Regions from separate parts of the Jeotgalicoccus sp. FSL K6-3177 genome, predicted to be linked through region 1. Evidence: riboswitches for the same ligand, from Rfam matches in the RefSeq annotation. Region 1 holds a riboswitch; each other region holds the start of a gene.
What was found. A riboswitch is a leader RNA that binds a small molecule or an ion and turns the genes downstream of it on or off. The one in region 1 is predicted to bind S-adenosylmethionine.
Positions count from the first base shown of each region.

Region 2: linked by a shared signal. The riboswitch ahead of metK (methionine adenosyltransferase) and the one ahead of MHH58_RS00500 (methionine ABC transporter ATP-binding protein) in region 1 are both predicted to bind S-adenosylmethionine.
Region 3: linked by a shared signal. The riboswitch ahead of MHH58_RS05520 (methionine ABC transporter ATP-binding protein) and the one ahead of MHH58_RS00500 (methionine ABC transporter ATP-binding protein) in region 1 are both predicted to bind S-adenosylmethionine.

Region 1 covers NZ_JBBOSK010000001.1:103,429-110,652, reverse strand. Annotated here, with positions in the region: gene MHH58_RS00515 (MutS-related protein) at 1-1,478, opposite strand, end outside; gene MHH58_RS00510 (DUF554 domain-containing protein) at 1,677-2,411, shown strand; gene MHH58_RS00505 (NUDIX hydrolase) at 2,431-3,018, shown strand; SAM riboswitch class I at 3,108-3,206, shown strand; gene MHH58_RS00500 (methionine ABC transporter ATP-binding protein) at 3,367-4,395, shown strand; gene MHH58_RS00495 (methionine ABC transporter permease) at 4,385-5,035, shown strand; gene MHH58_RS00490 (MetQ/NlpA family ABC transporter substrate-binding protein) at 5,055-5,873, shown strand; gene MHH58_RS00485 (hypothetical protein) at 5,908-6,198, opposite strand; gene MHH58_RS00480 (trans-sulfuration enzyme family protein) at 6,348-7,224, shown strand, end outside.
Region 2 covers NZ_JBBOSK010000001.1:1,647,222-1,654,445, forward strand. Annotated here, with positions in the region: gene MHH58_RS08155 (NAD-dependent succinate-semialdehyde dehydrogenase) at 1-152, opposite strand, end outside; gene MHH58_RS08160 (nuclease-related domain-containing protein) at 223-1,131, opposite strand; gene metK (methionine adenosyltransferase) at 1,161-2,345, opposite strand; SAM riboswitch class I at 2,444-2,547, opposite strand; gene pckA (phosphoenolpyruvate carboxykinase (ATP)) at 2,847-4,421, shown strand; gene ytkD (RNA deprotection pyrophosphohydrolase) at 4,780-5,238, opposite strand; gene yidD (membrane protein insertion efficiency factor YidD) at 5,314-5,547, shown strand; gene menE (o-succinylbenzoate--CoA ligase) at 5,576-6,946, opposite strand; gene menB (1,4-dihydroxy-2-naphthoyl-CoA synthase) at 7,004-7,224, opposite strand, start outside.
Region 3 covers NZ_JBBOSK010000001.1:1,116,752-1,123,975, forward strand. Annotated here, with positions in the region: gene MHH58_RS05485 (NAD(P)H-dependent flavin oxidoreductase) at 1-111, shown strand, start outside; gene MHH58_RS05490 (IS3 family transposase) at 321-1,361, opposite strand; gene MHH58_RS05495 (HTH domain-containing protein) at 1,268-1,681, opposite strand; gene MHH58_RS05500 (chromate transporter) at 2,136-3,314, opposite strand; gene MHH58_RS05505 (DUF3592 domain-containing protein) at 3,455-3,862, shown strand; gene MHH58_RS05510 (putative RNA methyltransferase) at 3,887-4,753, shown strand; gene MHH58_RS05515 (SprT family zinc-dependent metalloprotease) at 5,133-5,606, shown strand; SAM riboswitch class I at 5,675-5,776, shown strand; gene MHH58_RS05520 (methionine ABC transporter ATP-binding protein) at 5,837-6,850, shown strand; gene MHH58_RS05525 (methionine ABC transporter permease) at 6,843-7,224, shown strand, end outside.

The DNA of each region.
Region 1 (7,224 bases):
TCACTGAAATGATAGAAATCAAACTCGCCATTCAGTAAATCTGTTAGTTCCATATCATGTGTTGCCGCAATCAGATAAACATTCTCTTTCTCATGCAGATATCTTAAAAGAGCTTCACCCGCAGCTAGTCTTTCTACCGTATTAGTTCCTTTAAATATTTCATCGATAATACAGTAAACCTTTCCTTCAAAATCCTCAATCTCATCAACAATCCTCTTCAATGCTTTCACTTCACTGATAAAATAGCTGTCTCCTTCGATAACACTGTCTGTGATTTCCATCGAAGATATTACTTTGCCTGGTGTATATTTAAATAATGCACTGGTAGAAGTGTTTAGTCCGTTACTCGTTATAACATTCACGCCGAGCGCTTTCATAAATGTTGATTTGCCCGCTGCGTTTGAGCCCGTCAGCAGAATATCATTCGCAAACTTCAAATCATTATCTACAGCAGCCACTACAAGCGGGTGATATAGCCCTTCAGCCTGCAAATACGAAGCTTCTTCTCTTTCCGGAAGAGAGTAATACGGCAATGTTTCTCTCCACATTGCCAGGCTGTAATGGAGATCGAGCTCAGCTGTGTAATGCCATCCTTCTTTATAAAGCTCATGGTTTTTCTTAATCGTACGATTGACCAGATGATACAAATGATAATCTACTAAGAACATTAATTTAAAGGCAGAGAAAGCTTGAACAGCCATATTCATTTCTCCTGCGCTGTCGTCGTTAACAAAAAGAGGACTCATTAACGACAGCCGCTTCAGACCTTTACTGTTGAATTTCGAATCTAATTTACCCGCAGTAACAATAATATTAATAGCATAAAAAATATCTGTGTAATCAAACCCGGTTCCGCCTTTATGTTTATGAGATAAGTAAGCATTAATTACAAATCCTGAAAGGATAGTCAGTAAAGATATGTAAGGATTGATAAAAAATAAAAACACGCCGATAACCGGCATAAATGAAAACAGTATAAATATCGGATGATATTGTTTCACCGGCACAAATTCATACATAAACTTACTCGTGTTAGAATTTCCCGATTTCCCAAGCTTGGCTAAGCGGTATGATATCTTTTCACGAAAGCCAGCATCGTGTTTTATTTTATACAATAAGTCTTCATTTATAACATTCTTTTCTGTTGAATTGCGCAGCACTGCATAGAGAAGCTCCGTTCCTATCGTTGTAAATGTATAATTTATCTTCGTCATCAATTCGCTGATATCGAGATCATTCCAAGTTTCATTATCCACAACATTTCTGTCAGCAGTATTTTCATTTTCCATAATATTAACGAAATAGTTATGATAATGAATATAATATTCTGCAGTTGTCTTCAGTCTTTCCTGCCTGTACCACAGCGTCTTAACAGCTTTCTTCAGTTTAAAGAACTCATATGTTTTTATTACCAGGGAAATAATTATAATTAAAATCATTACAGTGATAAAAAGATAGAGCAGTTGAATAATAATCACCTTTCTCTCAGATCTCTGATTAGATATTAATAATTTTATCATTGTTATAAATATATACGAAAATATTACTGCAAAGTTATAAATCAAATAAGATATTTATAAACTGTCCAACTATTCCGGATAGTTGATTTTATATATAACCGCCGTGTTCCTTGTGATATATTAGGTTAGATATTTATGGACGAGGAGGAATTGGACATGGCGCTGTTTGGAACTATCGTAGATGCTCTGGCTATTATTTTAGGCAGCTTCATCGGTTTGTTTTGGAGAAACATTAATGAAAATATGAAATCAACCATTCTCCAGGCATTGTCTATTACCGTACTCGTCATCGGAATTGATATGGCCTTAGAAGCCAACAGTATACTTATTATCGTTGTTGCGAGCTTGGCTCTTGGTTCCATGCTGGGTGAAAAATGGGAAATTGAAGATAAAATGAATCACTTCGGCATCTGGCTCGAAACAAAAACCGGAGCAACAGAAGGCGGAGCTGCTGCTGCCTTTGTTACCGCCACATTAGTGTATGTCGTCGGAGCAGTCAGCATTATCGGTGCTCTCGACAGCGGGCTCAGAAATGATCACACCGTACTGCTGACAAAAGCTTTAATCGACGGTGTGCTCGCTATTTTCCTGACATCCACGATGGGTATCGGCATTATGTTCTCAGCCATCTCTGTCTTTCTGTTTCAGGGAGCCATCGCCTTGTCAGCCTCTCAAATCAACCGCTTCATCCAGCCTGATTTGATGGATGATATTATTATCGCGATTACAGGCACCGGCGGTGTAATGATTATTGCGATTGGAATCAGACTGCTCGGTCTGATGAATATAAGAGTTGCGAATATGCTGCCTGCGATATTATTTGCAGTACTGTTCGTAGTCATTCAGTATTACTGGGAAACAATCAGTTTGTTCTTTGTACAGATGTTTTAGTCTATGGGAGTGGCGCACTATGGAAAACGAACTGCTTAAGGTATTTGATTCAGAAGGGACATTAAAAGGGACCGCTTCAAGGGCTGAAGTACACAAAAGAGGTCTTTGGCATGAAACATTTCATTGCTGGTTCCTGAGTAAAGAAGATGGCAGAATCTTCATCCACTTTCAGCTTCGAAGTCCCGACAAGAAAGACTTTGCAAATATGTTAGATATTACAGCAGCGGGTCATTTAAGTTCTGACGAAAGCGTTAAAGATGGTGTCCGGGAAATTAAAGAAGAACTAGGTATTAGTCTTACACTAAACGATTTAATTTATACAGGTCCAGTACAGGATGAAATTATTATTGATGATTTTATCGACAAAGAACTATGCCATGTATTTATATATAAGATTCCGGAAAATACCACACCTGATTATGTATTTATAGATGACGAAGTATCTGATATTTTCAAAATTGAATTGCCTGTGTTTGAAAAACTGTGGACTGAAGAAATATACTCGATTAATATTAACGGTAAAATGATTAACAGAGATAATTTTGTCCCGCATGAAAACAGCTATATAAACTTTGTTATGAATAGTATCAAACAGTATGCTCTGTAATTCATTTAAAATTAATTTCAGATTCCGTGTTGACATTAATTCTGCTGTGCCCTATAGTTAGTTTAAATTAAATAATCAAATAACTTATTTTCTTATCAAGAGAGATGGAGGGACTGGCCCTGTGAAATCTCGGCAACAGACATAATGTACTGTGCCAAATCCTGTAGCATCATGCTAAAAGATGAGAAGAGCGAATATACATCGGCCTCTTCTTATATTTTAAGAAGAGGTTATTTTCTTTTTCAGGAATGTATATCTGGTTTTCCAAAAAACACCGGTTATATACTGGTGTATTTTTATTACATTTTTTAATTCATACTGTTTAACTATGTTTAAGGAGCGTTTTTAATGATTGAGTTTATCGATGTAGATAAAACGTATCCAGGCAGCGAAGCACCGGTTCATGCTCTGGATAATATTAATTTCAAAGTCGATGCCGGAGAAATATACGGTGTCGTCGGATACAGCGGCGCAGGCAAAAGTACTTTGATCCGCTGTGTCAACCAGCTGGAAAGTGTTTCAGAAGGGAAAGTCATAGTCGACGGTAAAGATTTAACTGCACTCACACCGTCAGAACTGAGAGTAACAAAAAAACGAATCGGTATGATTTTTCAGCATTTTAATCTTTTAAATTCAAAAACGATATATACGAATGTTGCTATGCCGCTGATTTTAAATAAGACACCGAAAAATGAAATCAAAGCGCGTGTTACTGAACTGCTTGATTTTGTCGGCCTGTCGGATAAAGCGTCACAGTATCCTGACCAGTTGTCCGGAGGACAAAAACAGCGTGTCGGTATTGCCCGGGCACTTGCAACCAACCCGTCAATTCTGCTGTGTGATGAGGCAACGTCTGCACTGGATCCTCAGACAACAGAGTCCATCCTTGAACTCCTTAGAAAGATTAATAAGGAATACAATATTACAATCTTGCTGATTACTCACGAAATGTCCGTTATCCGGGATGTCTGCCATAAAGTTGCGGTAATGGAGAACGGTAAAATTATTGAACGCGGTTCTGTTTTCGATGTCTTTTCTAATCCTGAAACAGAAACCGGCAGACGGTTCGTTAATACAGTGATGCAGACGGAGCTCCCGAATTATGTGCAGGATCTGGTGCAGGAAAGCGACAATCAGCATATTTACAGAATCAATTTCATTAATCAGCTCGCAGTGAAACCATACTTATCACAAATCAGCAAGCTTTATGATTTAGATGTGAATGTGCTGTTCGGCAATATTACCGAGCTGCAGGGTATACCGTTCGGCAATTTAATCGTTCAGTTCGACGGTTCAGCTGCCGAACTCGAAAAAGCATTACTTTATTTAGAAGAAAACAATGTTCATTACAGTGAGGTGAGTACATATGCTGGTTAGCTGGAGTACAATACTGGAAGCATTTTTAGAAACCGTGCAGATGGTCAGTATTTCGTTTATTTTCTCGATTATACTCGGACTGCCGCTCGGCATTCTGTTATACGTCACTAGACCCGGTCAGATTTTAGAAAATAAAGCTGTCTTTACAGTACTGAATGCAGTGATTAATGTCTTCAGATCACTGCCGTTCATCATCCTGCTTGTGGCAATAATTCCGGTTACGAAATTTATCGTAGGAACTTCCATCGGAACTGAAGCTGCGATTGTACCGATGGTTTTCTTTGCCGGACCTTATATCTCAAGGCTCGTGGAAAGTTCTCTGCTTGAAGTCGACGAGGGAGTACTAGAAGCGGCCGACGCGATGGGAGCAACACCGATGCAGACAATTATAAAATTCGTTCTTCCGGAAGCTCTCGGTTCTCTCATTGTAAATTTCACCATTTCCATTATCGGATTAGTTGGTGCATCTGCCATGGCCGGCACGGTCGGAGGCGGCGGCATCGGCGACCTGGCAATCACATACGGTTATCAGAGGTTCGACACGATCACAATGCTGATTACAGTCGTCATATTAATTATTATGGTGCAGGGTCTGCAGTCAGCAGGCAACAAGCTCGCGAGAGTTGTAAGAAGAAGATAATAACAGGAGGATATAAATTATGAAAAAAGTCATTTTATTTACCAGTTTGCTTTTAATAGGGATTGTGCTTTCAGCCTGCGGTGACGGCGGTAAAGAAAAAGTCACTATCGGCATCAGCGGAACAGACACAGCAGTATGGGATTATGTAGCAGAGAAAGCTGCAGAAGAGGATATTGAAATCGAGATTGTTTCATTTAATGATTACGTACAGCCTAATACTGCACTTGCTGACGGCGAAATAGACTTAAACTCATTTCAGACTGTCGCGTATTTTGATGAATTTATCGAAGAAAGAAATCTGGATTTAGTTCCGATTGCCACAACGAATCTTGCCCCGATGGGAATTTACTCTGACTCACTGACAGACGTTAATGACATTCCGGACGGCGGTACAATCGCACTGCCGAATGATGTATCTAACCAGGGACGTGCTCTGATGCTGCTTCGGGATGCTGGTTTAATTACGCTCGTCGAAGATTATAACGGCCTCGATTCAATTGAAAATGCAATCGTTGACAATCCGAATGATTATCAGTTTGAAGAAGTCGCACCGGCACAAATTCCACGTGCCTTAGGAGATGTAGATCTCGGTGTTATTAATAACGGTATTGCTAAAGATGCAAATCTGCACCCGATTAACGACTCTATTTACCGCGAAGATGACACAGCAACTGATTATGTAAATATCATCGCTGCTAATAGTGAAGATGCGGAAAATGAAACATATAACAGAATTGCTGAACTTTATCAGGAAGAAGATACTGCTGAATTTATTGAAGAAGAATATGACGGTGCTTTAATCCCGACAGTACTTGAATTAAATGACATCGGCTGGTAAAACAAATAAGCTCCCTTAATTGGGAGCTTTTAATTTACAGTGATTCGATAAAGACTTCTTCCTTTTCACTTTGAGGATTAAACGTTATATCTTCACTGATATTCTGTTTCATAAATGAATCGTACATCTGTTTTGCCACAGGTTCATTGAAGTCTTCCGTAAAATTATAATGCACATCGATTTCATTATCATTTGGACTGATTGTACCGGCAAGACAGGCGATGATGCCTTCTTCTGTGCACAGTGTTAAATACTTTACGTTTTCAAGCTGCAGCTGCTGTTCAAAGTCCGGTATTGCTTCCGGTTCGATATTTTTAATTTCCATCAAAAAACTCCTCCCGGCATTTTTATTCTTTTACCCTTTTTTCACGGGAAACAATCCTCTGTTTTCATAGTAAATATGTCTGAATTTATAGATAATTATAAAAGTCATCTGTATACTGATTTATATAAACTTAAAAATGAGGGATATATATGCGTTTTGAAACGAAAGCAATCCATGCCGGCAGACAAGTCGATCCGGTCACGGGGGCAGTGACAACACCAATTCACTTGTCTACTACTTACGAACGGTCTGCTGACGGTTCTTATACCGACGGTTTTATGTACAGCCGCGGCGATAACCCGAACCGCCGTTCATTGGAAGAATGTCTGACCGCGCTTGAACAAGGACATGATTGCGTAACTTTTTCATCCGGGATGGCTGCAATTTCAGCAATCATGGAAGTTCTGCCTGAAGATAAACCCCGGAGAATTATTCTGCCGGATGATATGTATTTCGGTGTGCTCACTTTACTTGAAGAAACTGATTTAGGCAAAAGCTTTGATATTACTGCAGTGGATATGACAAATCTTGACCAGCTGAGGCAGGCAGTGGAAAGCAAAGCAACGGGTATAGTCTGGATTGAAACACCGTCAAATCCGCAAATTAAAGTTACTGACATTGCTGAAGTCGTAAAAATAGCTGAAAAAGCAGGAGCAGTGACTGTTGTGGACAATACAACCGCAACACCTGTGCTTCAAAACCCGCTTCTTCTGGGTGCAGATTTTTCACTTCATTCGGTCACCAAGTATATCGGCGGACACAGCGACTTATTACTCGGCGCTGTTGTCGCAAAAGAAGACAGTCCAATGCTTAACCGTCTTAGAACATGGCAGCACGCGAAAGGTGCAGTACCGTCATCATTTGACTGCTGGCTGGCACTGCGCGGAGTACAGTCTTTATCTGCAAGAATGTCTGTACACTGTTCAAATGCTAAAGTAATCGCTGAATTTTTAAGCCAGCACGAAAACGTTGAAGCTGTACATTATCCCGGCCTCCCAAATCATCCGGGACACAGCATCGCAGCAG
Region 2 (7,224 bases), 1.5 Mb from region 1:
TCCGAACGGTCCCCGGCATTCATTTTTCTAAAGTTTTGAAATTTTTCATGTGCAGTATTAATTTTCTTCTCAATTTCGTCTTTGCTGTCTTTTTTTACGCGTCCCGCTTCTTTTTGAGTTGCAGGATTGATTACGATAATTTCTTCTGCCATTTAATTTCCCTCCAAAATATAAAAATCGTCCTATAAATAATTATAGGACGATTAGTTTCAATTTACAAAGTTACAGACTTTGATCGAGTAAGGCATTCGCAATCTCATCCAGATCTTTAACTGTGTACTGGAATCTGCCGTGGAATACATACTTCAGGAAGAATGCTTCCAAGTCTTCCTGACCGACGATTACTCTGATCGATGGATCTTCCGAATAGTTGGTAATTGAATAATTGCCGTTATCTTTCGGATTGAAGTAAATAATCGGAACGATGTCGTATTGTAATTTAAATTTGTTTTTAAGTTTTTCAGCAGTTACTTTCGTTTCATCGATAATGCCGTTGTAGTGGTTAACCGATACATTCGACGCATCTGCCTTTTCAAAAATTAAAGTCTGTTCTTTTTGCTTATCGAGTTCCAGTAAATCGAAGAATGATTCAATATACGGTACTTCTTCAAACTGGCTTTCATTCACACCGTGTAAAATATGACCGCTCCAGTATTTAGAATCTATCAGATAAATACCCGTGCGTGTTAAAACTAAATGATCGATTTTACGTGTATTTGTGTAATTTCTTGATGGTAAATAAATGTTCGACAGAATAATCATATCCGTCTCACGGATTTTTTCATCTTTAACAAGTTTGTCTTTTAACTGAATTAAAGAAAGGTCTGTCAAATACTCGCCTTTATCTACAGTAAACTGATGCAGGCTCGAAAGTTTGTTATCGAGAAGTGTCGTATCATTATGATATTTTTCATTTAAAGCGGACATTTCTTTCTTGTGCTCTAAACGTTCTTCCTCATGTTCACTTTCGTATTTCTCAACGAGTGAATCTTTTTCTTTCGAATAAGTTTGTTCCACAGTTTTCACTTCATTGCGGTGTTTAAAGTAATATACTAAAAACCAGATTGCAATGATGAGAAGCACTGCTGCGACCGCGATAAATATCGGATCTGTAAAAATATTAGTATTCATATTATTCCTCTCTTTCGCAACTGCTTAAATTAGCTATTTCTAAGAAGATCTTTCAGTGCATCGACCTTATCCAGTCTCTCCCAAGGCAAGTCGATGTCCGTACGACCAAAATGTCCATAACTCGCAGTCTGTTTATAAATTGGTCTTCTCAAGTTTAGCATATCTATAATACCATCTGGTGATAAATTAAACAGTTCTCTGATGACTTTTGTAATTTTTTCTTCGTCGTATTTTCCTGTATTAAAAGTATCGACCGCAATAGATACCGGCTGGGATACGCCGATGGCATAAGCCAGCTGAATTTCACATTTTTCCGCCGCACCGCTCGCTACGATATTTTTTGCAATATAACGTGCTGCATAAGCTGCGGAACGGTCAACTTTTGTCGGGTCTTTGCCGCTGAAGGCGCCGCCGCCGTGACGAGCGTAGCCTCCGTAAGTATCGACGATAATTTTACGTCCTGTCAGACCCGCATCCCCTTGCGGTCCGCCAATTACAAATCTGCCTGTCGGGTTGATGAAATATTTAGTTTCTTCATCTATGAGATTTTCAGGAACTACTTCCTGAATCACGTATTCTAATAAATCATCGTAGATTTGTGTCGCCGGAATATTTTCATGATGCTGGGTAGAGATAACAATCGTATCGACTCTTGACGGTTTGCCGTTTTCATCGTATTCAACCGTTACCTGTGATTTGCCGTCCGGACGCAGATAGGAAATTGTATTATCTTTACGCACTTCTGTTAAACGGCGTGAAATTTTGTGCGCTAATGAAATCGGCAGCGGCATAAACTCTTTCGTTTCGTTCGTCGCGTAACCGAACATTAAGCCCTGGTCGCCTGCACCTGTTGAAACTCCTTGTGATTCGCGGGTTTCAAAAGCGTTGTTTACACCGACAGCGATGTCCTCTGACTGCTCATCAATTCCCGTTAAGACAGACATTGTTTTATAATCATAACCGTACTTCGCATCGACATAGCCGATTTCCTTAACGGTTTCTCTCACTGTTCTTGGAATATCGACGTAAGTTTCTGTGCTGATTTCCCCGACAATCATCGCAAGACCTGTGTTGACTACTGTTTCACAGGCAACACGCGCATACGGGTCGCCTTCTAAGATTGCATCGAGAATCGCATCTGAAATCTGGTCTGCAATTTTATCCGGGTGACCTTCTGTGACTGACTCTGAAGTAAATAATTTACGTTCTGACATTTATAAAATCTCCTCTTAAAGCTCATTTAGCCATCTCTTCAAAGCAAAAAATAAAGCCTTTTTCTCCATAATAAACAGAGAAAAAGGCTCGCCCTTTTCTCTTATCGGTCAGAATTACTCTGCATTCTTTAGCACCTTTCTTGAAAAGGAGGTTGCTCTGGCTTCACAGGGTTTGAATCCCTCCACCACCTCTTGATAAGAGATAACTTATTATTCATCTTACATTATTGGAATGGGCAAATCAAGATTAACAAGTTTTATTTGCAGCAGCTTTTTAGATAATTAAATTATAAAACCCAAAAGCAAGCTGTGAAAAATCCTTAATTTTATAAACATATACTTATAACTTTTATAATGATATATAAATTTATCTTATGGATCAGCATTGCAAAAAACAATTCAATATTCAAAAACCTTATCCTGTTATTGTGTAAACATAAAAACGAATGTGTTATACTAATTTCTAAATACTTCGTTAATGAAAATACTTGGAGGCGAATCATGGTTAACCATAAAAGTTTAATCGAAGGTCTTGTTAATAAACCTTCTACTCACAAACAATTATCAAACGCTGAACTTGTCGAAGCATCTTTACGACGCAAAGAGGCTGTACTTACAAATACAGGAGCACTTCGCGCGCAGACTGGAGAATACACAGGCCGCAGCCCGAAAGACCGTTTTATCGTCAGAGACAGCGTATCCGACAGCAAGATTGACTGGGGCGAGGTCAACCAGCCTATTTCACAGGAAATTTTCGATAACTTATTCGATAAAGTTACTACATATTTAAATGACAAAGAAGAATTATTTGTCTTTAACGGCTATGCCGGCGCAGACCCGCATACACAACTGAAACTTCAGGTTGTCAATGAGTTCAGCTGGCACAACATGTTTGCGAAAACAATGTTTATCCGTCCTGAAACAAAAGAAGAAGCACTTGCAATCGATCCTGAATTTACGATTGTATCTGCACCTACTTTTAAAGCAGACCCTGAAGTCGATGGTACGGGTTCTGAAGTATTCGTCCTTGTATCATTAGAAAAGAAAATCATTCTTATCGGCGGTACTGAATACGGCGGAGAAATGAAGAAATCAATCTTCTCAATTATGAACTACCTGCTTCCTGAAGAAGGCGTGCTCAGCATGCACTGCAGTGCCAACGTCGGCGAAAACAAAGATGTTGCATTATTCTTCGGTTTATCAGGTACAGGTAAAACGACGCTTTCTGCAGACCCGGAACGCGATCTTATCGGTGACGATGAGCACGGCTGGAATGACGATGGTGTATTTAACATCGAAGGCGGCTGTTACGCTAAAACTATTAATTTATCAAAAGAAAAAGAACCTGAAATCTTTGAAGCGATTAAATTTGGTTCGGTACTTGAGAACGTAGTTATCGATGAAGACGGCAATCCTGATTACGATGACGGTTCACTGACTGAGAATACACGTGCAGCTTATCCGATTGACCATATCGATAATGCGCGCATTCCTTCAGTTGCAGGACATCCAAAAACAATCATCTTCTTAACAGCAGATGCATTTGGAGTACTTCCTCCAATCGCCAAGTTAAACAAAGATCAGGCAATGTACCATTTCTTAAGCGGATTTACATCTAAACTTGCAGGAACTGAACGCGGCGTTACTACACCGCAGCCGGTATTCTCAACATGCTTCGGTTCACCATTCCTGCCGCTGCATGCGACAGTATATGCGAACATGCTCGGAGATTTAATCGACAAGCATGAAGTTAACGTTTATCTTGTAAACACAGGCTGGACAGGCGGCGAATACGGCGTCGGCAAGCGTATGAACCTTGCACACACCCGTTCAATGGTACGCCGTGCTATCAGCGGTGAACTCGAATTAGGTGAATTCGTTGAAGATGAAATGTTCGGCTTATCAATTCCAACAGCAGTGACTGGTGTGCCGGAAGAAATTCTTGCACCAATCAACACTTGGGAATCCAAAGATGCATACAATGAAAAAGCACAAGGACTTAAAGATAAGTTCATAGAAAACTTTAAAAAATTCGGTGAAGAATCAGCTGCGATTGCTGAAAAAGGCGGATTTTAAATATATTTGATTGCAGAATCCCGGGATATTGATTATCCTGGGATTTTTTGTTGGGAATCGGCAGGCTCGCTGCATATTTTCTACAGGGACACTTACTATGAACTTTGTTGATTTGACAAGGTACTTGTAGCACGTTCTATGTACTTTGTCGATTTCACAACGTACTTGCAGCATCTTCCATGTACTTTGTCGATTTCATAACGTACTTGCAGCATCTTCCATGTACGTTGTCAATTTCACAACGTACTTACAGCATCTTCTATGAACTTTGTCAATTTCACAACGTACACACAGCCTCTCAAAATGACGAAAGCCCGGAACAATTTCACTGTTCCGGGCTCTCTTATTTAAACAGCCGCTACTGACAGCCGTTTTCTCTGACTTCATTATATAAATAAACGATACAATCGTCTTTCAAAAGCAAACTTTTATCTTCTTCAGGAATATCGTCTATATGGTCCACCAGCATCGGACCGTTTGTTTCATGATAGTGTTTCAGCTGATCCAGCCGTTCAATATTACAGCAAAATGCTGCTTTACTGAATGTCTCATCGCCATCGTGAACGGTATATGTACCTACAAAATGCATGTCGCCCACGAGACCGCCCGTTTCTTCATAGAGTTCGCGCTGAGCACCTTCGACAAGTGCTTCTCCATTTTCCACTTTTCCTCCGGGGAATTCCAGTCCTCTCTCTCTATGGTTTGTCAGTAAAAACTGGCCGTTAAATTTAGGGATTATAAGTACATGTTTCGTATTTTCAACGTAACTGTTTTCCAATGTAACACGTCTGCCTTTAAAATCAGTAAATGTTTTCATATAGAATCCTCCCAGTTGCACTCTTGCATATATCAGCTTACAATAGTTGTATTAATTTTAAAAGGTGATGCTGTAATGAAAAAAGTATTAATCGGCTCCGTTCATTTTTACCAGAAATATATTTCTCCAATGTCGCCGCCGACCTGCCGCTTTTACCCGACCTGTTCAAATTATGCTTTGGAAGCACTCGCTGAACACGGCGCAATGAAGGGCAGTTTCATGGCTGCTAAGCGCATTTCAAAATGCCATCCGTTTCATGCAGGCGGCTTTGATCCAGTGCCTGTAAACGAAAAGAAAAAACATCAGTAATTATCTCTTTAATGCTCCATACCTGTATTTAACGGCCGAGAAACATTTTTTGATTCTGACTGCGTGAAATCTTCCCGGTCGATGTCATAATAATTTTATCGACATAGTGAATTTCCTTTGGCAGCTTGTACTTTGCCAAATGCTTACTTAAGTGATTGACCAGCAATGCCTCGTCCACTTCTTCTTCCAGCAGCAGCACCGGCACACTGCCCCACTCTTCATCGTCTTTTTTAATGACAACACAGCGATCGACGCCGCTGAGCGAGTATACCGCATCCTCTATTTCTTTCGGATAAATGTTCTCGCCGCCGCTGATAATCAAATCAGTCCGTCTGTCTAAAATATACAGATAACCCTCGCTGTCAATTTCCGCGAGATCTCCTGTATTAAAGTATCCGTCTTCTTTCTTCATATCTGCATTTAAATAACCGTTCGCAACACTGTCTCCTTTAATCAGCAGTTCTCCTGTATTTTCGTCGACTTTAATATCATAATCCTGAATATTCCCGACGGTCCCGCTTAAAATCTTTTCATCTTTATAAGAAATTTGAACAATTTGGGAGCATGTTTCAGTCATGCCGAACGAGTTATACACCGGCAGATTTTTGTTCATTGCTTTTTCCAGCAGCGACGGTGTTGTACTCGCGCCGCCGAGCAGCAGTCCTTCGAGATGATGTGTGCCTTCTATTTTCATCAGGCGCTTCAGCATAACAGGCACCATACTCGTATGAGTCACTTTATCCCGGTTTAAAATATTCCATATGCGCGCCTCATCGAATTTATTTTCGACGATTAACGTGCAGCCTGTTATTACAGCTCTGAACAGGATTGACAGTCCTGAAATATGAAAAATCGGGTTAACCATCAGCCAGGTGCTGTCACTGTCATAATTAAAATGCTGACGGCAATTTAAGTGAGATGCTTCATGATTTTTATATGTTTGCGGCACTGCTTTAGCGCGCCCCGTTGTTCCAGACGTAAACATAATCGATAAAATATCATCCGGCTGAGGATCGTTGACGATAAAAGTCTGCGTTTCAAGCTGAAACAAATCATCGTACTGAATTACTTCCACTCCGGAAATCTCAGCCGGCAAGGTCGCAATGACCGTTGTGACTGACACATCCTCCAGCTGGTTCTTAAGTTCACCCGGAGTTAACCGCGTATTCAGCATTACCATTTCCACACCGAGCATCATCAGACCGTGAATCAGTTTGACAGAGTCCAATGAATTATCAATATACAAACCGACTCGTTTTAATTTAAGAGCTTGCAGATGTGTACCGAGTGAATGTGCATGCATATACAGCATCTGATACGTCAGAGATTCATCTTTGTATTTCACAGCAAGGTTGTCAGGATAAGTAAAACTTGCTGTTTCCAGCCATTTGTATGACATTAATTTCACCTCAAAAACACCCATCATAGACGGGTGTTATATTTTAAAATATGCAATTTACGGGAATTTAGGGAATTGATCGAAGTTCGGTTCACGTTTTTCTTTAAACGCGTCACGGCCTTCTTTCGCTTCGTCTGTAGTGTAATAAAGCAGTGTTGCATCTCCTGCAAGCTGCTGTAACCCGGCTAAGCCGTCTGTATCAGCATTCATCGAAGCTTTTAGGAAACGGAGTGCAGTCGGTGAGTGTTTCATAATATCTTCACACCACTCGACAGTTT
Region 3 (7,224 bases), 1.0 Mb from region 1:
GAGTATATGTCGCTGTGGACAGGACAGAATCTGCGCTCTGTTGTAAAAGAGCAGCCGGCAGCTGAAATAATAGAAGAAATTGTGAATGGTGCGAGGAAGATACTGGGGTAAGTACGTTGTTGAAATGACAAAGTCCATGGAGCGACTTGTAAGTACGTTGTTGAAATGACAAAGTCCATGGAGCGACTTGTAAGTACGTTGTTGAAAAGACAAAGTCCATGGAGCGACTTGTAAGTACGTTGTTAAAATGACAAAGTAAAGTGAACCCCTTGTCAAGGACACGGGAAGTCCCTTTTGGGTTCTTTGAGCTTAAAATATACTTATATTTTAAGCTCAAGCTTTCTAATCTCGGGCAATGTCGGTGGCGTCACAAGATGTTCATGTGGATAGACACCTGTAGTAAAATATTGATAAAATTGAACTGGAGTTAGCTTAGCTAATTTCCATTGAGGACGGTCATTGTTGTAATAGTGGATGATTCCAGCAATGGCCGTTTTAACTTGTTCAAATGTATTCAGTTCGGATAAATTTAAATGATCTTTCATATGACCAAAAAATGATTCTTGCGGTGCGTTATCCCAACAGTTCCCGCGTCTGGACATGGATTGAATATATCGATCCGTATTCGCCAATTCTCGAAATTTAATACTAGTGTAATGAGAGCCTTGATCGGAATGAATCACCGTTTCTGTGGAGTGTTTAATTCCGTGATCAGACTCGAGTTGATTCACACAGTCTACGACAAAATCCAGGGCCAAAGATTCAGACACAGTATATGCCAAGATTTCATTAGTATATGCATCCTTTATGGTGCTTAAATAGGCTGTCTGTTTTTGAGCGTAAGGCAAATAGGAAATATCTGTCAGTAATATCTTTCTCGGTCCATAAGCTCTAAATTCCCGTCTGACATGATTCGGCATGACTTTGGCGTTATGGGTCGCTTTCAAATGAATGCTCTGCGGTTTGGGCCGTCGAATCTTAGCTTGAAGATTATATTTCTGCATGAGCCGAAGGATTTTCTTCGGATTCATTAATACACCTCGATTTAAAAGCATCATATGAATGACACGATACCCTTTATCATAGCCTTTGTATTTGTACACATCCAAAATGAGATTGAAGTCTTTTCGGTCCTTTTCTTCTCGGATATCATGGTTGACCCGGGTATGTTTCACCCAATTGTAGTAGCCACTTCTGGACACGCCGCAGAGCTGGGTCAATACCTTGACTTCGATCGCTGACCCCGGTGCATTGACAGTCTCATATATTAATCTGAAGTAGTATTGTTTGAGTCCTTCAGCTGTTTGTATTGGTGTGTCAGCTGCATCTTTTTTTTTAGAAATTCGAGCTCCTGTTCCAATAACTTAATCCGGTGGGTCTTGGCTTCCAATTCCTGTGAGACAGTCAAAGGTTGACCGGCTGCTTGAGGAATATGCATTAAATCATTGGCCAGACGGTGGTTGTACCGTCTGTGATACGCCTTCATTCTGTCTTTGCCAAGAATCTTTGGGTCTAATCCCAGAAATTCAAAGCTCTCCTCTATTGAGTATCCTGTTTCAATCAAACGGTGGTATTCCCGTTCAAACACTGCACCATAAATAATTTTCTTTGGCGTGACATGTTCCACGTAAGGGGACTGGCGTAATGTCGAAAGTTCTGATGGATTCAATTCTTGCATCATGATGAGCTCCTGTCTTTTAAATTAATCATCTGAGCCTGTCTGTCCAGATATCAGAACACTGAAGGCACTGATGTCTACAAGTAAAACGGACAAAGGGACAGATGTCTATATATTTTTAAACAAGAACTTCGCGTGTCCAGTTTATGGGGTCCAGTTTAAAGTACATGAAGCAACTTGTAAGTACGTTGTTAAATTGACAAAGTACATGTAGTGACTTGTAAGTACGTTGTTGAATTAACAAAGTACATGAAGCGACTTGTAAGTACGTTGTTGAATTGACAAAGTACATGAAGCACCTTGTAAGTACGTTGTTGAATTAACAAAGTACATGAAGTGACTTGTAAGTACGTTGTTGAATTGACAACGTCCGTAGGCTGCTCCAATCCTACTTTCTTTCAATCAACCAGCATATATAAAAAGCAGCCGCATAATATGCAGCTGCTTTGATTAATGTTTACAGTAATCCGATCAGCATTCCGCCGATAGCGCCGGTTACTACAATAACCCACGGCGGAAGTTTGAAGTAGACCAGCATCACGAAGAGGATTGCTGCCAATGCGAAGTGAACCGGCTCGAGTATAGAACTTGTCCAGATTGGTGTGTAAAGTGCCGAAATTAAAATTCCAATTACTGCAGCGTTAACGCCCATAACTGCGCCTTTAACTTTTTCGTTATTACGGAGCATATCCCAGAAGGGCAAGGCTCCTAATATTAAGAGGAAAGCGGGAAGGAAGATTGCCGCAGTTGCAACAAGTCCGCCAATCCAGCCGTTCATTACTGTTCCGAGATAAGCGGCGAAAGTGAATAATGGGCCAGGTACAGCCTGCGTTGCACCATAGCCTGCAAGAAATTCTTCTGCAGAAATCCATCCCATTGGAACGAGTTCCTGCTCTAAAAGCGGAAGTACAACATGTCCACCACCGAATACAAGCGAGCCTGACCGGTAGAAACTGTCTACTACTGCGATCCAGTATGAGCCGGTTAATTCACGAAGAGCAGGTAAGGCAAATAACAGTACGAAAAATAGTGCTAAACAGACCGCAGAAAAACTTTTCCTGATAGGGAAAGTCGGCGCTTTTTTATTATCATCTGCTTCATGATTTTTAAAAAGAATAAAACCGATGACCGCTGCAATCAGAATAACACCGACCTGGGTAAACACCGATTGAAAGAGCAGAGTCGCGACCAGTGCAAAGAGTGCGATTACTTTTCTTTCTATATCCGGTGTGAGATTTTTACTCATTCCCATAATCGCGTGGAGTACGATAACAACGGCAACAATTTTCAAACCGTGTATCCAACCTGCTTCGCTGATATCAAAAGTTGTCATCAGGGAAGCAAAAATCATCAATACTATAACAGAGGGTAGGGTAAAACCGATAAATGATGTCAGTCCGCCGAGCACACCGCCTCGCATTACACCGACACCGATACCGACCTGGCTCGATGCAGGTCCCGGCAGAAATTGTGAGAGTGCGACTAAATCCGCATAGCTTTTTTCACTCATCCACTTTTTTCTTTCAACATATTCAGCATGGAAATAACCGAGGTGGGCTGTCGGGCCGCCGAAGGATGTTAAACCGAGTCTTGTCGATACCAAAAATATTTCTAACAATATTCTGAGTTTGTTCATTAATTTCTCCTAGGCATGTAGTCTTATGTAAAAGATAACATGTATTTTAAACAGCTGCATTTATTTTTACAATCCTTAACATTATCCTGTGATATAATTATTCCTTGAAACTATAATGGAAATTCAACAGGAGTGTCGTTATGTCAGACCAGCAGATTTTAACTGTGATTTTCGGGTCCGTAGGACTTTTTATGATTTTAATATCACTGATAATTTATGTTTTCGGAGTCGCAGTAAAAAAACGAAAATGTACCGCAGAAACGACAGGGAAGGTTGTCGATAAAGTGCAGGGCAGCGATAATAACCTTTATCCGGTTATTGAATATGAAGCAGGCGGCGTCATTTACAGAAGAAAGAAAAATGTGACCGCTCACGGGTCGATTAACAATGGTTACCCGATAGGATATGAACTGATTGTTTTGTACGACCCGGAAAAACCAAAGCGCTGTTTAATCGGCGGCACAAAGGTACAGACAGTAGCGGCGTTTATTCCCGCGATTATCGGTCTGGTCTTCTTCACAGTCGGCGTGGTAATATTTTTATTTTAATATAAGTTCAGGCAGGGATTTTAAATGAAAAAAAGAGAAAAGAGTGCAATGACTGCACAAAATATAAGCAGAAAATTAAGATGTCCGCTTTGTCATGAACCTGTGGAAGTGAGAGAGCTGAAAAGTCTGGTCTGCGTCAATAATCACACTTTTGATTTCGCCAAGCAGGGCTATGTAAATATTCTTAAAAAGTCTGTGGGTACCCAGTACGATGATGCATTATTTAATGCGCGTCAAAAAATAATCTGTGATGAAAAATTATATGAACCGGTACACAATAAAATTGCAGATATAATAATAAAACATTCAGCAGAAGATTCACTGCTGTTTGACGCGGGTTCCGGCGAAGGGTCTCATTTGCAGACGATACTTGATAAAGTAAATACAGAAACATTGACGGGTATCGGCCTGGACATTTCAAAAGAGGGTATCTTAATGGCGGCGAAAAATTACGGAAATCCATTGTGGATTGTTGGAGATCTTGCGAACCCGCCGCTTAGTGACAAGTCCTGCAAATTCATACTGAATTTTTTATCGCCTGCAAATTACTCTGAATTTAAAAGGATTTTAGCTGAAGACGGTATAATTATAAAAGTGATCCCGGGCAGCGGGTATTTAAAAGAACTCCGCAGGGAGTTGTTCAGCGATACAGACGGGAAAGAATATGAAAACAATGATACACTTGAATTAATGAAGAAGAATGTTAGGCTTGTGAAAGAAGAACGGATAACTTATACGAAATTTCTTGACGCTGCTGCACTGAAAGATTTAATCTCCATGACACCGCTCGGCTGGCATGCAGATACAGCTCAGATAGAGAGATTTGCGGATAAGGGGAATAAAGAAATTACGGTGGATATGCATATTGTCCTTGCAGCTGCCGAAAATTAAGTTGAAATATTTCCGCATATATTTCAGTTAATAATTTGCTATTTTAAAGGTAATAGTCAATAATTACACTAAAGAGAAATAATTTCATGGAAATTTTACTACGTTTATTACAAACACGTTACAAAGTAAAAGAAATTCGCTGATAGGCTTGAAATGTTTTGAACATTAAAATATAATGAGAATATATTAAGAAATACATAACAGAACGCACAAACAAAAGTTAAAGCTATACTCTTCATATCATTAACTAAGTCGTTCTTCGATAGTGCCTTTGGCCTAGATATCATATTATATTATTTATCTGTTAGGGAGACTTTGGATCTCCCTTTTTTTGTTGCCTTTTTTAAGGCTATTTAAACACTAAGAAGGTGAACATATTATGAACAGTGATGAATTACACAGCTGTGCCCGTAAATTTCTCGCTGAAAATTTCGGACTCACACTCGAAATTCCAATCAGAATATCAAAAAGAATGAAATCTAAGCTCGGCGTGTTTCAAATAAAATATCAGAAGAAGCAGGTTGTTTCGAAAGAAATTGTTATGTCCCACACTTTTCTCGTTAATAACTCCAGGGAAATCATTCTCGATGTGCTCTACCACGAATGTGTTCATTATGCACTGTACACACTAAAGAAACCTTACAGAGATTCGGATCGTGAATTTACGGAGACGCTGGAACGCCTCGGCATTGCCAAAACCCGGAGCTATAAATACAAGGGGCAGGCCTATTTATATGAGTGCAGAAAATGCAGCTACGAGTTTACGAAAAGGGTTAAAGGTTACGATAAACGGTATATATGCAGACACTGCCGCGGCAGGTTTACATATAAAGGTACTGTAGCAGCGGGCTGATTAGAAATTATTAAAAATTGTTTGACAATTAATTCTGGTTAGACTAGTATGAAATACAATTAAATAAGAAATTATCCAGAGAGACGGAGGGATCAGGCCCTGGGAAGTCTCAGCAGCAGGCTTTTAAGTACTGTGCTAATTCCTGCAGGCAGAGGCTTGGAAGATAATCACACATCGCCATTTGTCTATTTAGATAAATGGTTTTTTTTATTACATAGAGGAGGGAATTCATGAGCATTCAGCTGAATAACGTTTCAAAAACGTATCATTTAAAAGGCAGAAGTGTTGAGGCATTAAAGCCGACATCCCTGAAGGTCGAAACCGGTGAAATTTACGGTCTAATCGGTTATTCCGGGGTCGGGAAAAGTACTCTTTTAAGACTGATTAATCTGCTTGAGAAACCTTCGGCAGGTTCTGTCATCGTTGGAGAAGATAATCTTACCGAACTGACACCAAAGGCTCTCAGGATTCGCCGGCAGAAAATCGGCATGATTTTCCAGCAGTTTAACTTAATCGAGTCAAAGACAGTTTATGAGAATATAGAATTTGTACTGAAAGCGAGCAAATACAGTAAAAAAGATGTGCCCGCAAGAATTGAAGAGTTACTGAAACTCGTTGGTTTAAACGATAAATCATCTATCAATGCATCAAATTTAAGCGGCGGGCAAAAACAGCGTGTCGGTATCGCGAGAGCACTTGCCAATAACCCGGATATTCTCTTATGTGACGAAGCGACGAGTGCGCTTGATCCGGATACGACGAAAAGTATTTTAAACTTGCTGAAAAATATCAACAAAACTCTCGGTATTACCATTGTGATTATTACTCACGAAATGGAAGTTATTAAAGAAATTGCAGATCGGGTAGGCGTAATGTCCGGCGGTGAAATTATTGAAAGCGGCGAAACGTACAGCGTGTTCAGTCATCCTAAAGAAGAAATTACGAAAGATTTCGTTCAGGAGATATATAACTTTGAAATCCCGTCGCAAATTAAAGAAACGCCGGGTAATCAAGTTATTACCATTCAGTTTTTAAGTGAAAACGCCGAGGAGAATTATTTAAATCAGCTGTACAGGAATTTTGATTTGAATATAAGCATTCTCAACGGAAGAATTGAATATATTAAAGAAAAACCGCTCGGCTTTTTAATGTTTCAAGTATCCGGAGATGCTCAGGAAATAGAACGTCTTAAAACACATATCGATAAAACAACGGGAATCGAAAGGGTGGGTTACATTGGATAATTTCAGCCAGCTTTGGCCGTTGCTGTACCGTGCTTTGCTCGAGACAGCGCTGATGGTTTCTATTTCAATATTTTTTGCAGTGTTAATCGGGCTGCCGCTCGGTATTCTGCTTTACATTACGCAGCATCCGCTGCTGTTTAAAATTAAACCTTTAAACAGCGTGCTCGGCTGGCTTGTGAATATTATCAGGTCGTTTCCTTTTATTATTCTGATTGTGGCGATTATGCCGTTTGCGACCTGGCTCGTTAATGCTTCACACGGCCCGGTTTTTGCAAGTGTTGCTCTGTCAATTGCAGCAGTGCCGCTGTTTGCACGTCTCGTTGAATCCAGTTTTAACAGTGTAAAAGACGGTGTAATCGAAGCGAGTATTGCAG